4 regions of the Auritidibacter ignavus genome follow, and region 4 is predicted to be linked to each of the others. Evidence: riboswitches for the same ligand, from Rfam matches in the RefSeq annotation. Region 4 holds a riboswitch; each other region holds the start of a gene.

Region 1 (3,599 bases), 190 kb from region 4:
GGTGGGGTCATCAACCAACCAATCTCGAAGTGTGGACCTTCTGAGATCCTCATCGAGCTGGAAGCGTCGGGAGAGTTGATGGCTGAAGGTTTCGTAGTCCATGGTCACGATCATCTTCGTATCTTGACCGCGGGTGGAGGGGAGCGCGTTCTTCTGACGGCCTGCTCCGAGTCCCGCGGTGAGGACCGCGAACAGTGCATTCAGCGTACGCTGATTGCGACTTCTCCGGTCGAGCAGATCGTGCTCTGCGTACACCTGCTCAGTGCCGTTCTCGTCAACACTGATCACATCGTGGGGTTTCAGCTCTGGGAAGTTTGCCATGATTGCTTTGATCAGCGGATTGCGTGGCGTCTGCGCCTGAGCCTCGTTGGTGGCGTTGTTTTTCAGGGCAGCGTAGTTGTTCGCAGCATGGTCGATGGTCGAGAGGAGTTCGGCAGACAACCCGTACACCGTACCACCGAAATCAAGGCCACCATCTTCACGCGGTCGGACCCAAAAATCTTCCCGGCCCCGCTGTGGGTCGACGACCTCCTCGGGTGCCGGGCCGTCTTGATCAATGTGGTGGCAGATCTTGGGTAGCCATTCCTTGCAGAGCGTGTTGAACTCGTTGACGCTGAGTTCCTCGGCGCGCTCGACCAGCAGGGGCACGACCTCATCAAGCAGTCGATCGATCAAACCAGGTGGAGTATGTGTGTTCCGGGCATACTTCTTGACATCATTGACCAGGCGAATGAGCCGGTCCAAGTGTTCTGTGCTGATCGACCCAATGCTGAAGGCCTTCGTCGCTGCGGGAAACTCCGGTGGGATCTCGGGGCCGCCACTGATCGGTGGTGGACCGCCGGAGATGAATTCGGAGCGTTGCTGGCGTTGTTTGGCTTCTCGAGTTCCGATCCCGACAGACTCGGTAAAGTACTTCCGGCCATCCCGGTAACCACGAGCGCCCTCGGGAACGCCCAAAAGATCCTGCTGATCGGCACTGGACGCCGTGGCGCGTTGGGTATGACCGCTCAACAGCGTCTGGGCCCCGGCCAACGCAGTCTGCAAGGCTTCTGCCACATGGTTTATTTCCGGCAACGAGTCCCAGTAGTTGTCAGGTTCCACTAACCGCGTGGAGTCATGTTGTTGCGGGGCGGAGGCGAGCGACGAGTTCCAGTCTGCGCTCGCGGTTTCGGGAGTGTAGCGAGCGAATTTCTCGTAAGCGTCCGATGCGGCCAGGTCCTGCCCCAGCGATTTGAGCAAGACCAGAGCAGCGGCGGCCTTATCTCCCATGGAGGCCCCGGCCACGCCATCGAGATCCAAAAATGACAATGGGTGGCGGGCGCGCGGTGCGTCAGTGACCGTCATCGTGCACACCTCCCATCATCGATCAGTTGTTTGATAATATGCTCTGTCATTCGTTATGTAGAACATAGTATCGATTCCTGAGGACACGATAAGACCGCCGATTGTGACTGTGGATAGCGTGCAGTGTGGCGTCTTACGGAGTCATCTCTGGGTCTGTATTGAGGTTGAACGGGCTCGTCGATCTCTGAAGTCGTGTATGTGACAGCGGTCATGACAGCCTCATTGTGGTGTGTCAGACTAGCCCGGTAACCATCCAGATCGACCGAGAGACCTGGCTCGAAGACGTCGAGGCAACCCGCCATATGAGGCAAAGGTGCCAATGCCAGCTACGATGGAGGATTCCTATGATTTCTCTGCGTCACGTCACCACAACGTTCAAAGGTGGTGAGATTACCGCAGTCGATAACGTCAGCCTTGAGATACGTCGGGGCTCGATCCATGGCATTATCGGTTTTTCGGGGGCCGGTAAATCCACACTGTTGCGCAATATCAATCTGCTCGAACGGCCCACGGCCGGGCAGGTGTGGGTCGATGGCGAGGAGCTGACACAGCTCAACGCTGAGCAACTGCGTCAGCGTCGCCATCAGATCGGGATGATCTTCCAGGGGTTCAACCTGGTCAATAATCACACAGCGCTGGCCAATGTCGAGCAGTCTTTGACGTTTTCCGGGGTGAAAGACCGACGTGAGCGTCGCCGGCGGGCGCTGGAAGCGCTCGACTTGGTGGATCTTGCGGAGAAGGCTAGGGCCTATCCGGCGCAGCTATCTGGTGGCCAAAAACAGCGTGTTGCGATTGCGCGGGCGCTAGCCACCCAGCCGAATGTGTTGTTGTGCGATGAGCCAACCTCGGCATTGGATCCGTTCACTACTGCCACGGTCTTGCAATATCTGGCTGATATTAACGCTCAACTGGGGATCACCATTGTGCTGGTGACCTACGAAATGGAAGTGATTAAAGCCCTGGCCGATGACGTGACGGTCATGGAGCATGGCTCGATCGTGGAGCAATTCACCACCGATGACCTGCGGGCCGCAACCTTCCAGCCTCAGACCGCGATCGGGCGTTACCTGCTTTCTGAAGGGATCTCGGTACAGAAGGGACGGAGTACGCCCCCGGATGTTCCTGTCGTGGTGGAAGAGGCCGCGGAGTTGGCACTGCAGAAGGTGGGTGAGTGAGATGGAACGCATCCTCGAGCTCCTTCCCGAACTCACCACAGCACTGTTGCAGACCTTCGTTATGATCGGGGTCGCGATCCCGATTGCGGTGTTGCTCGGAACTCCGTTGGGAATTTGGTTGGTCAACCACGCGCCCGACGGGATTTCGCCCTCACCGCACTTGCATAAGGTGATATCGGCTTTGGTGAATGCGGTGCGGTCATTCCCGTTCTTGATCCTGCTGATCGCGATCATTCCCTTCACCCGTTTGCTGGTGGGGACCACGGTCGGCACAGCGGCGGCTATCGTTCCGCTGACGGTCAATGCCATCCCGTACTTCGCTCGACTGGTCGAACAGAACATCAATCAACTCGGCTCCGGGCCGATCGAGGCAGCCCGCGCGATGGGGGCGACCCGTGGTCAGATCATCCGGCAGGTCATGCTGGTAGACGCCCGGCCGGCGCTGATCGGCTCCATCACGATCACCACTGTCTCCTTTATTTCGTATTCGGCCATGGTCGGCCTGGTCGGAGGTGGCGGGATCGGGGACTTCGCGATCCGCTACGGCTATTACCGGTATGAAACCGAAGTCATGCTGGTTGCCATCGTGCTGATGCTGTTGCTGGTCAGCGCGGTGCAAATCCTGGGTAACCGCCTGGTGCGCATCACCGATAAACGCTTGGCCTAGCTCGCCAGTGGTCATCAGGCCCTTCAGAAATCTTGCTGTGAAAGGAAACTCACCATGACAATCACCATGCTCACCACTGCACCCTCGCGGCGATGGGGCGCTCTCGGCGCCAGCCTGCTGGCCGGGCTGTCCTTGACCTCCTGCGGGTTAGCTAATCAGCAAAGCACTGTTGATGAGGAACAGACCATTTCGATGATCGTCACCGAATCGGCGCCCTTCCAAGAGCCCACTGAGATCGTGAAAGATCAGCTTGAGGAAGAGGGGTGGACACTTGAGACCACCTATGTCACCGACATCGTGTTGCCGAATGAGGCGGTGAGCCAAGGCGAGTACGACGTCAACTTCTTCCAGCATCAGGCCTATTTGCGACAGTTTAATCAAGACAACGGAACCGATGTTGAGCCACTCTTCTC
Region 2 (3,599 bases), 1.2 Mb from region 4:
CTCGGCCTCCGAACGGTAGGTGATGTGAGCAATGCGCCGTGCGATACCCAGCCCTTCCTCGGGCGGCTGTTGACCGTAGTAGTCACCACGGCGGTAGTGTGGATCAAGTTTGATCGCGGCCACTTGCGACTGGGCGAAGGCAATCTGCTCGGCGCTGGCTGCTCCCCCACAGGCTAAAATACCCGCACCCCGGACTCGTTCCGGGTAGGTGGCTGCCCATTCCAGTGCGCGAGCTCCGCCCATAGAACCGCCCAGCACGGCGTGCCAGGTCTCAATGCCCAGCGCGTCGGCCAGGCGTGCTTCAGCATGAACCGAATCTCGGATCGTGGTAAAGGGAAACCGTGAGCCCCACGGTCGCCCGTCAGGGTCCGGGGAAGACGGGCCCGTCGAGCCGTAACAGCCACCCACCATATTGGGTGCCACCACGAACCATTTTCGGGTATCGATGGGGCGGCCCGGCCCGACAAGAGACTCCCACCAGCCCGGATGCGGAAGCGCTTCTGAGGAAACCACGTGGCTATCACCGGTCAGGGCGTGCAATATCAGGATGGCGTTGGAGCCATCCTGATTGAGTGTGCCCCAGGTTTCATAGGCCAGCTGCACCTCGGGTAGCCAGCCTCCGGTTTCAAAGGTCAGTTCACCCACTGAGATGGTCCGAAGCCCCGGTGAGATCGCACGACCTGCAACGATCGGTTCTGCATCCACTGACACGTTCATCATCCTCAGTTCCGGTTGTCGATACTGTGCCCGGCAGTATCTGCGAGTAGCTACGCGGTTGTGGCGCTAGCGACGCTGTTCGACTGCTGCAAAACCTTGTTGCAGATCAGCCAGGATATCCTCGGGGTTCTCCAGACCGACCGACAGCCTGACTAACGACGGCTCGACGCCGGCGGCCCGCTGTTCTGCTTCACTGAGCTGTGCGTGAGTGGTCGAAGCCGGGTGAATCACCAGTGAGCGAGTGTCTCCAAGGTTGGCGACTCGCTTGTGAAGCGTCAAGGCTTCAGCGAAAAACCGACCGGCTTGTGCACCGCCGGCGATGTTGAAGGAGACGATGCCAGAGGTTCCCTCGGGCAACAGCCGTTGGGCACGGTGATACCAGGGACTTGATTCCAGACCGGCGTAGGCCACGTGCTGAACTAAGGGATGGTCTTCCAGCCAGTGCGCCACCGTCAGCGCTGATTCCACATGGCGGGAGACACGTAAGGAGAGGGTCTCGAGGCCGAGGTTGACGATCCAAGCATTGAATGGGCTGGCTGCGCTGCCCAGATCGCGCAACAGCTGGGTGCGAAGTCGCAAAATATAGGAGAGATTCGCACCCAGCGGTCCATCGGGTCCAAAATCGGTGCCGAACACCACGCCGTGATACGACTCGTCGGGGGTATTGAACCAGGGGAATTTTTCCGGGTCGGCTGTCCAGTCGAAATGGCCCGAATCAACGACGAACCCGCCGAGCGCCGCGGCATGACCGCCCAAGTATTTGGTCGCCGAATGCACGACAATATCCACACCGTGTTCGAACGGGCGGAACACCGGCGGTGGAGTCAATGTCGAATCCACGATCAAGGGGAGCCCCGCCTGATGGGCAATATCTGCCACCGCTTCCACATCGAGCACATCGGCTTTCGGGTTACCCAGCACTTCACCAAAGAGCACCTTGGTGTTGGGTTTAATGGCCTGTTTCCAAGCGTCAAGGTCATCGGGATCGTCAACAAAGATCGTTTCAATCCCGAGTCGCGGTAGGGTGTGTTTGAACAGGTTTTGGGTGCCACCATATAGTGATGCGGACACCACCACCGAATCTCCCGCACCGGCAAGGTTGAGAACGGCCAGGGTGGTCGCGGACTGTCCGGAGGAGGTCATCACCGCCCCCACGCCACCTTCCAGTGCGGCGACCTTCTGTTCGACCGCGTCGGTGGTGGGATTCGTAATGCGGGTGTAGATCTGGCCCAGGCTGGAGAGTGCGAAACGATCGGCTGCGTCCTGCAAAGTCGGGAAGTTATAGGACGCTGTGGCATGAATGGGAAGCTGGGTGGAACCGTAGTCGGCTACCTCCGGAATCCCAGCGTGAATCTGTTTGGTGGCTAGCCCCCAGGTGTTGGGGTTGGTGCTGTCTGGTTGCTGTGATTGACCCATGGGGTTTGACTCCTGTTGTCTCAGGGGTCGCAACTCGTGTTCTGACACCGTGCCGGCAGACAGCGTTCAGAGCACGGTGGACCCGCGCTTGCTGCGAACCATTGTGGTTCGCGCCTGGTCCTCACCCGGGGCACCCCACCGCGGTGGAGGGTTGCCGGTCAGCAAGCCGGGGCTGTTTCACTGACACTCGTGACCAATACAAAGTATTCTGCCAGATCTGGGCGGTCATTTCATCCCAGGTCTGATCACATCGGAGACTGCACTGGTTCTGCCTACCAACGACGAGTCCATAGACTACAAGGGATGACCAGTTCTTCATTGTCCTTCCACGACGCCCTCCCACAGATCGGCCACGGGTTACCGGCCGCGTCATTAGTCGAAGAACTTCTCGGGCTACCGCACCGGCTTCGCGCGGTGGTGGAATCACCTCCGGGTACGGGTAAAACCACGATCATTCCCCCGTTGTTGGCGGCCAGGGCCGAGCACCGCGAGCCCGGTCTCAAGGTCGTGGTGACCCAGCCGCGCCGGGTTGCGGCCCGGGCAGCAGCACGGCGACTGGCACAGCTCACTCGCACCACCGTGGGGGACCACATTGGTTATACCGTTCGGGGCGATGCGAAGGTCTCAGCACAGACTCAGATCGAGTTCGTCACGGTGGGAGTGTTGCTCCGTCGTCTGTTGCGTGATCCGGACCTGGATGATGATTCGGCGGTGGTGATCGACGAAATCCATGAACGCTCCGTAGAAACCGACCTCACCGCCGCATTTATCCGCGATCTCTTACCACGACGCGATGACCTGGAACTCGTGGCGATGTCAGCAACTGCGCAGTCGCAACAGTGGGTGAACTATTTTGATGCTGCATTATTCACCGCCCACACCGAGATTTATGCCCTCACCGAAGAATTCTCTCAGCCCCCCACCGCGCTGGACGACCGTGGCGTCACTCCAGATTTTCTCGCCCACGTTGCGAAGACGACGGCCCAGACCAGTGCCCGCACCGAGGGAGACGTTTTGGTCTTTCTGCCCGGTGTCGCCGAGATCCGCGCGGTACAACGCCAGCTTCCTGAAGCCCTCGTGTTGACCGGGTCAAGCACCGTCGAGGAACAGGACCGGGTACTCTCCCGAGCCAACCATCAGCGCATCATTCTGGCAACGAATGTCGCTGAGTCGTCCTTGACCGTTCCGGGGGTCAGGGCCGTGGTGGACTCAGGGCTGGAGCGAACCCAACGGTTAGACACGATGCGGGCCATGACCGGGCTGGTCACCGTGGGTGCGTCCAAGGCCTCGATGCGGCAGCGGGCCGGTCGTGCGGCGCGTCTCGGGCCAGGCCTGGTCGTACGGTGTGTGACGGAACGCGAATATGCTGCCCGCCCCAGTGATATCACCCCGGAGATCCTCACCAGTGACCTGACCTCGGCCGTGTTGTTCCTGGCGTGTTGGGGTCCGACCCGTCTCCCGACCTG
Region 3 (3,599 bases), 580 kb from region 4:
AACCGTCGAGCCGCAACTGCCAGAGGGGACTCGATTTGCAATCGACGAGTCATTTACCGTCCCAGACGACTGGGAGATCTCGCTTGATGAGACCACGGGAACCATCACGTACCGTGCGCCTGAGAACGCCGTGGACGAGGACAAAAGCGGTGGATCCGGAACCGCAACGGAGGGTGCTGCACCGAACAAGCGCCGCTTGGATGAGCAGTCTGGTGCAACTGGCTCTGGTTCGTCCTCAGACGTGGCGACTACCGGTACCGGAAACATCTTGGCCATTGCCGGCCTGGCTGTGGGCTCGATTGTGTGAGGAACCATTTTCGTCCCGGTGCGCAACCGCCGGGTGCACTAAGCGTCACCTGATCGTCGAATAACGACGGCACGGAAGACACACCGCGACGCTGGCCGCGTGGGGAAAGAACCCGGCGCGGCCAGCGTCGTCATAATGTGAGATATTCACGGTAATGAAGGTTTGACGACAGAATATGACGGGTCCTCCACCCGGTGCTTTGACCACTATCAGGGCGATTTTTAAAGTGTCTTTCAGAGTGGGTGGCGGTAGCGGAGGTTGAGACCAAATTCGTTAGACCAACCACTCCTCGAAAACAAGTAGAATACTTTGACAAAGGATCACGAGAACCGGTTCAACAAGCTCTGACTGGCCGGTCGGCAACCCTTTCCGCTGTGACGGGGTGCCTCAGATGATGATCCGGTCTTCAGCACACCGCTGGAGGCAAGCACGGCGTGCCCAGCACTGGCAGACACGCCCTAGTATCAAGGGGGACGTTATGTCTACTACCAGTCACTTTTCTGCCGAAGACTCTGAGGGCCCATGTCAATCCGGGTTTAGTACCCAACAAATTCACGCGGGCCGTATCCCGGATGAATCCATTCGTCCTGTACGCGAACCAGTCTATGTTTCAGCTGCCTTCGGATTCGATTCTTTCGCCCAAGCCCGTGAAGTCTTCGCCCAACGTCAACCTGGACTGACCTATTCCAGAACTGGAAATCCCACGGTTGGATTGCTGGAACGGCGACTTGCCAGCCTGGAAGACGGAGTCGGGGCGGTCGCCACCGCGTCGGGCCAGGCCGCCATCACGCTGAGTGTGCTGGCCCTGGCAGGACGGTCCTCGCAAAGCCCAGACGGTCAACCCCATCCGGAGGCTCCGGCCGGCCACGTGGTGGCTTCAAACCGTATCTATGGTGGCACCGCTGACTTGCTCAACGACAGCCTGGCGGAAGCCGGGATCACCACCACCTGGGTCAATCCGCACGATCCCCAGCAGTGGGAGGAAGCGATCACCGAACGCACGCGGGTCTTTGTGGTCGAATCCATTGCCAACCCACACGCAGACCTGCCGGATATCCCGGCCTTGGCAGAAGTTGCTCACCGGCACGGGGTGGCACTGATTGTCGACAATACCCTGGCGACACCGTATTTGCTCCAACCTGCTCGTCTGGGTGCTGACCTCGTGGTGCACTCGGTGACCAAATACTTGGTCGGAAACGGTTCCTCTCTCGGAGGAGCGGTCATTGTCACGGACAATTTCCATCCCTCACAACGTCCAGAGCTATGGCCACAGCTGACCACACCACGCCCTCGTTTTGGTCCTCAGTCCTTGGTGGAGAAATACGGGGAGGCAGGCTCTGTGCTGCATCTGCTTCGAGCACAGTTGCTCAACGACGTGGGACCGGTGCTATCGGCGTTGAACGCCCAGCAGGCTTTGGAGGGTATTGAAACGCTCGACCTGCGGTTGCCCCGCCACAGCCAGACCGCTACGGAACTCGCTCGTCGACTGGAACAGCACCCCGGTGTGCGTTCGGTGAGCCACCCCTCGCTGGAATCTCACCCGAATAAAGACATTGCGGAACGAGACTTCACGCGGGGGACGGGAGCGGTATTCTCTTTCGAATTGAATACCGATTCTGCCGGTGTTGAGCGGTTTTTCAATTCACTGCAGCTGTTTACCCTGGCGGTCAATCTTGGCGACTCTCGCTCCTTGATCACCCACCCGCTGACCACGACCCACTGTCGCCTTTCGGAGGAGCTTCGCATCGCTGGACAGATCAACGAGACCACCGTGCGACTGGCAGTTGGACGCGAAGATGTCGACGATTTGTGGCACGACGTCAAACAAGGGCTGGACCAGCTTGTTCAAGCAAATCAGCCCGCGTCCGAACAGGTCTGGGCAGATGCAAACACCACTAAGGCAGAAGAATCAGCAAAGGCGGCACTGTCATGACAACTCTTGATCTTCACCACAACATCCCGAGCAAGAAAAACGAAAATCCCACCCCGGGGTTCCGAACCCGAGCCATCCATGCTGGTCAAGACCCGGATCCACTGACCGGAGCGGTGATTCCACCGATCTATCAAACCTCGACGTTTGTGCAACCCGGTGTGGAAACACTACGCGCTGGCTTTGAATATTCCCGCGGCGGTAATCCCACACGGACCGGTCTCGAAGAACAGCTGGCCAAGCTCGAGGCCGGTGCTGCAGCGTTTAGTTTTGCCTCGGGCATGGCTGCTGAAGATGCTCTGTTGCGGGCGGTGCTGAAACCTGGTGCAACCGTTGTCAGCACGGCCGAAACCTACGGTGGTACACACCGACTGCTCACCCAGCTCTACGCTCGGTGGGGAGTTAATACCGTCTTCGTGAGTCCCAGCGAGCAAGACAAGCTCGCTCAGGCGGTGGAAACATACCGTCCTGACGTGGTCTGGTTGGAAACGCCCTCCAACCCGTTGCTGACCGTGGTTGATATCTCTGCCTGGGCAGAAGCAACGCATCAATATGGCGGACTGCTCGTAGTGGATAACACTTTCGCATCACCGGCACTACAACAGCCGATCACTCTCGGTGCGGATCTGGTGATTCACTCAACCACCAAATACATTGGCGGCCATTCAGACGTTTTGGGTGGCGCCATTGTGGTTGGCCAGACGAGCTGGGAAGACAAACCACTAGCCGAGGTCATCGGCTTCCAGCAATTCGCTGCCGGTGCTGTGGCAGGCCCCCAGGACTGTTTCCTCACCTCTCGTGGGTTGAAAACTCTGGGCGTGCGGATGCAACAACACTGTGAAAATGCACGAATCATCGCGGAATGGCTCCAGGATCGGTCCGAGGTCGACCAGGTTTTCTACCCCGGATTGTCTTCCCACCCCACTTACGACATCGCTCGTCGACAAATGAGTGATTCCGGGGGGATTGTGAGCTTCCGATTAAACGGGGGAGAGGCCAAAGCGCGTCAGGTGGCCGAATCCACCGAAACGTTCCTGTTATCGGTCAGCCTCGGTGGCGTCGAGTCGCTCATCTCTCATCCTGCCACCATGACACACGGTTCCACCAAGGGCAGCGAACAAGCTCCGCCCGCTGATGTGGTGCGGCTGTCCGTGGGCATCGAAAACATCGAGGACCTGCTGATCGATCTTGAGCGCGCTCTGCGCAGCTAGTTGGATCCCACAGAGCACAGACCAAGCTCACCAGTAACAGCTCGGGCCCCTCGCAAGCTTGCGACGGGCCCGAGCCGTTGCTGGGCACACTTCGCGAAACACGGGCGCGCCAGCGGTTCTGGGGAGAAAGTTCCGTGTTAATGTTCGTGAC
Region 4 (3,599 bases):
AGAACGGATCGGTGCCACGGGTGGCTGCCACGGTGCCCCCGGCAAGGTCTGCTACCGAGCTGATGTCGGCATCCGCTGCAGTCACCAGCGCCGACCATTCCGGTTGATTGGTGATGGCAATGGTCTTGACCGGAGCCCCATTGGCACGGTTGAGTAAAGAGGCCGATCCCGCAGCCGACCCGATATCGATGGCTTCGGCTCGCAGGTTCTCGTTGGCCTTATTCGAACCGGCTGAATAGACCCACTCCACTGAGATCCCCTGATCGGTCAGTTCATCTTCGAGCCAGCCCTGATCTTTGATGATCAAGCTCAGCGGAGAATACGTCGCGTAGTCCAGGGTCAGCGTGTCGTCAGGATTATCGATGGACCCCGATCCTTCACCGACCAGACAGCCGGACAGGGTCACCGACAGCGCAAGAACGCTTGCAGTGGCCACACCACCGCGGAGAAACTGGAATGTCATCGTCCTGCCCCCGCTGTGTCGGTGGTGGCGGTCGATTCGGTCACGCCCAGCCCTTCGTACAGATGCCGGGCGAGGTCGACGAGTTCTGGGGTGGAGAGATCCCGTGGCCGGGCACCGGGAACCTGGCAGATCTCCTGCACTGTCGCTCCGGGCTGCCCAGACTGGTCCGAGCCCAGCAACATGATGTGATCGGATAAGTGTAGGGCCTCATCCACGTCGTGGGTGACCAATAAGATCGTGGTGTTGGTGGCAGCATGCACATCCAGTAATAGCTGTTGCATTTTGATCCTGGTCAGCGCGTCCAAGGCGCCAAAAGGCTCGTCCAGTAGTAGCACTTCCGGGCTCCGTGCCAGCGCCCGGGCCAGGGAAGCGCGCTGGGCCATACCTCCGGAAATTTCTCGAGGCCGGTGCTTGGCCACCTGCCCGAGCCCGACCAGCTCAAGGAGTTCGGCCACGCGCTCGCGACCGGCCCGCCGACCGGTGCCACGGGGTAGCCCGAGCGCTACATTGGCGGCAATGCTACGCCACGGCAACAGTCGGGGCTCTTGGAATCCGACACCGGTTCGGGGGTCATAGGCTACTACCGTGTCGCCACCGATCAGCACATGCCCGGTGTTTTCGGTATCCAGGCCCCCCACGGTGCGAAGCAACGTGGATTTTCCCGATCCGGAGGCTCCGATGATCGATAAGATCTCCCCGGGAGCAACCGTGAACGACATATCGCGCAGAATGGTGCGTGTCCCGGTGTCGGTGGTAAAGCTACGCCCGACGTGGTCGAAGGTGACCGATAGTTGTGAACCGGACGCGAGTTGACCGGAGGTACTGGAAAGGGGTTGACCGGAGGCGCCGGCGCCGGGGGTGGACGAAGCAACAGAAGGCACGTACATCACTCTCCATCGTTCCTGGCGTTAGCACCCTGCTGATTCACGTCAATGTGCCAGTCGAAGCAACAGACAATTGTGTCTCACGTGTCGGGGTTGCTGCGGTGTCAAAGAGCCAGATCTCTCAACCGCTCTGGATGGTTACGTGCTTATCTAATCTTTTCGTTTCTCCGCTTGTCAAAATCGGGTGTCATAAAAGACCCCGAGCAAACGCGGTCTGGGATCTCATCGTGGTGAAACCGCGTTCGTCGGGGTCTTGATCGGGGAGTTCAAAGCTCGGGAAATTCCAGAGCGTTTAGGCGTCGTCTCGGTGACGCCACCGCACCAGCAGGATGCCCACCAGCAACACGATCGCGCCACCCACGCCAGCCCAGAGCAACGAGGAGGTACTGCCGGTCTTGGCCAGTTCATCGTCAGCTACCTGGGGGTTGTGTTCACCGTTGTTGCTGTCTGACTCGGCCCGGTCGGTGTCATCCACCTCTGCCGGGGCATTGACCGGCTTGGCGACGTCCGGGGTCGCGGGGCTAGATTCGGTGTCTGCGGGCTCTTCACTGGTCTGGGTAGGGGATTCTTCCGGTTCGTGTGTGGGGGTTTCTGCGGGGGTTGGGGGCTGCTGGGGCGTTGCTTCGGGCGACGTCTCAGAGTCTGCCGGCTCCTCGGCTGGGGAACTGGACGCTACGGCCGGCTGAGTCTCGGTCCGGAAACTCAGCTCCACCTGGTCTTCGTGCCCGTGTTGCCGGGCGGTGACGAGCAAGAGCGCCTGAGAGCGACGGTGTGACTCGGGGTGTACCGGCAGAGTGACGAACCGGTGTTGGGAGACGTGGGATTGTTCCAGTGTCCAAGTCACGGTGTCTTCGTCAGGAGAATCCGCAGTGTGCGCTAGGTAAATCTCGTCGCCGTGCGCCACGCGTTGTAGGTCGACCGGTTCGCCGTCTTCATCGGTGTAGGTGTACTCCAGGCCGGAGTCTGACTCAGCCGACAGGGCCAGATGGCCTGATGCGGCGTCGATGGTCACCGGCCCCAGCAAGGTCGGGTCTGACGCATCACGGTCGGCAGGAATGAGAAACTCTTCGGCGTCCACCTGCAGGCTCCCCGGGGCCGCCGCGGTGCTCTGATGCGCCTGAAGATCAAGTCCCGAGGCCTCTTCGATGAGATAGTCGTAGACTGCCCGCACGTGATCCACCGAGTTCTCACCCAGATCGGCGCTACGGTTTGAGGCCGAGACGGTCTTGTCCTCCAGCTTGATCTCGTCGGTATAGTGCCAGATTGCCGCCTGGGTGGCAGCGATGGCCTCGTCGCTGGCCAACTGGCTGACTCCGGGTACGTTGGCCGCCAGCTCCTCCAGTTCCAGGGCCGGGTAGGAATTCTGCACGATCCACCCCACCCGCAAAGAGGTGGAGGCATCCCGCGTGTGCTCCGGGCCCGGGGAGGTTTTGGCGAAATCGTCCCACCGATCTACGGTGCCGATAGAATCGATCAAGGTCGCTTGCGAGATCTCCAAACAGTAGGCCGGAATTGTCTCGCCGTTGATCTCAACCTGGAACAGGCCGGTGGCCACCGTCCGGGGGTTGCTCCCGTCGGCCTCAGTGGTGTGCACGCGGTAGCCGGGTTCACCGTGGCCGGTCAGTGTGGTGGAATCACCCACATCAAAGTCCGGGACCGAATGCCATGAGGCCGTCTCGTGTGAGCCGGTATCCCGCCAGACGCCGGTGAATCGTGTCTGCGTGATCTGGTGGTCGGTGACAGTGGCGTGGGCGAGATCCGGGGAAGCGGTCATCGCCACGGCCACACCCAGCGTGGCCCCGGTGGTCAGCAACCGGGTAGGAATCAGAGGTGTTGAGCGTGCGTTCACAGCGAGTTTCCCTTCAGCAGAGATGTATCGGACGGTGTTTACGCTAGGAGCCGGTGGGTTACCCCGGGCCGGGACCGAACTAATCTGTGGATACAGCCTGCGCTGTGGATGAGGCTTCGCATGGATCGAGCCCGATATGCTATGCGAGCCCTGATGCAGCCGATCGGCAGGTCACGTCGCTGATTGGCGCCTGAGCGATCATCGGTTACAGTGGATGCATCAATCGTTCAGAGCGCCCGAGAAACCTCGCTCGTTGACGCCGCAGTAATCGCCTGTTCTTTCGGGAGCGGGCGCTCATGCCAACAATGATGGAGGCATTACCGGCTGTGAGTTACGCACATTTTTCCCGTCAGTTTCGGCAGCTCTTTGACGAGATCGGCCGTGGTGATCGCGCGCGAGAAGC

What was found. Region 4 has a riboswitch for S-adenosylmethionine ahead of QDX22_RS10395 (ABC transporter ATP-binding protein). Riboswitches for the same ligand answer to the same signal wherever they lie in the genome.
Region 1: it holds a riboswitch for S-adenosylmethionine, as region 4 does, so the genes downstream of both, QDX22_RS09525 (methionine ABC transporter ATP-binding protein) here and QDX22_RS10395 (ABC transporter ATP-binding protein) in region 4, are expected to answer to the same signal.
Region 2: it holds a riboswitch for S-adenosylmethionine, as region 4 does, so the genes downstream of both, QDX22_RS05145 (O-acetylhomoserine aminocarboxypropyltransferase/cysteine synthase family protein) here and QDX22_RS10395 (ABC transporter ATP-binding protein) in region 4, are expected to answer to the same signal.
Region 3: it holds a riboswitch for S-adenosylmethionine, as region 4 does, so the genes downstream of both, QDX22_RS00975 (O-acetylhomoserine aminocarboxypropyltransferase/cysteine synthase family protein) here and QDX22_RS10395 (ABC transporter ATP-binding protein) in region 4, are expected to answer to the same signal.

The regions. Positions count from the first base shown of each region.
Region 1 covers NZ_CP122564.1:2,096,419-2,100,017, forward strand. The annotation lists gene QDX22_RS09520 (HNH endonuclease signature motif containing protein) at 1-1,344, opposite strand, end outside; SAM riboswitch class I at 1,591-1,682, shown strand; gene QDX22_RS09525 (methionine ABC transporter ATP-binding protein) at 1,689-2,519, shown strand; gene QDX22_RS09530 (methionine ABC transporter permease) at 2,521-3,186, shown strand; gene QDX22_RS09535 (MetQ/NlpA family ABC transporter substrate-binding protein) at 3,241-3,599, shown strand, end outside.
Region 2 covers NZ_CP122564.1:1,134,663-1,138,261, forward strand. The annotation lists gene metX (homoserine O-acetyltransferase MetX) at 1-717, opposite strand, end outside; gene QDX22_RS05145 (O-acetylhomoserine aminocarboxypropyltransferase/cysteine synthase family protein) at 784-2,133, opposite strand; SAM riboswitch class IV at 2,213-2,328, opposite strand; gene QDX22_RS05150 (ATP-dependent helicase C-terminal domain-containing protein) at 2,437-3,599, shown strand, end outside.
Region 3 covers NZ_CP122564.1:222,598-226,196, forward strand. The annotation lists gene QDX22_RS00970 (Rib/alpha-like domain-containing protein) at 1-307, shown strand, start outside; SAM riboswitch class IV at 626-743, shown strand; gene QDX22_RS00975 (O-acetylhomoserine aminocarboxypropyltransferase/cysteine synthase family protein) at 786-2,240, shown strand; gene QDX22_RS00980 (cystathionine gamma-synthase) at 2,237-3,448, shown strand.
Region 4 covers NZ_CP122564.1:2,288,475-2,292,073, forward strand. The annotation lists gene QDX22_RS10390 (aliphatic sulfonate ABC transporter substrate-binding protein) at 1-463, opposite strand, end outside; gene QDX22_RS10395 (ABC transporter ATP-binding protein) at 460-1,350, opposite strand; SAM riboswitch class I at 1,354-1,488, opposite strand; gene QDX22_RS10400 (Cys-Gln thioester bond-forming surface protein) at 1,640-3,196, opposite strand; gene QDX22_RS10405 (acyl-CoA dehydrogenase family protein) at 3,523-3,599, shown strand, end outside.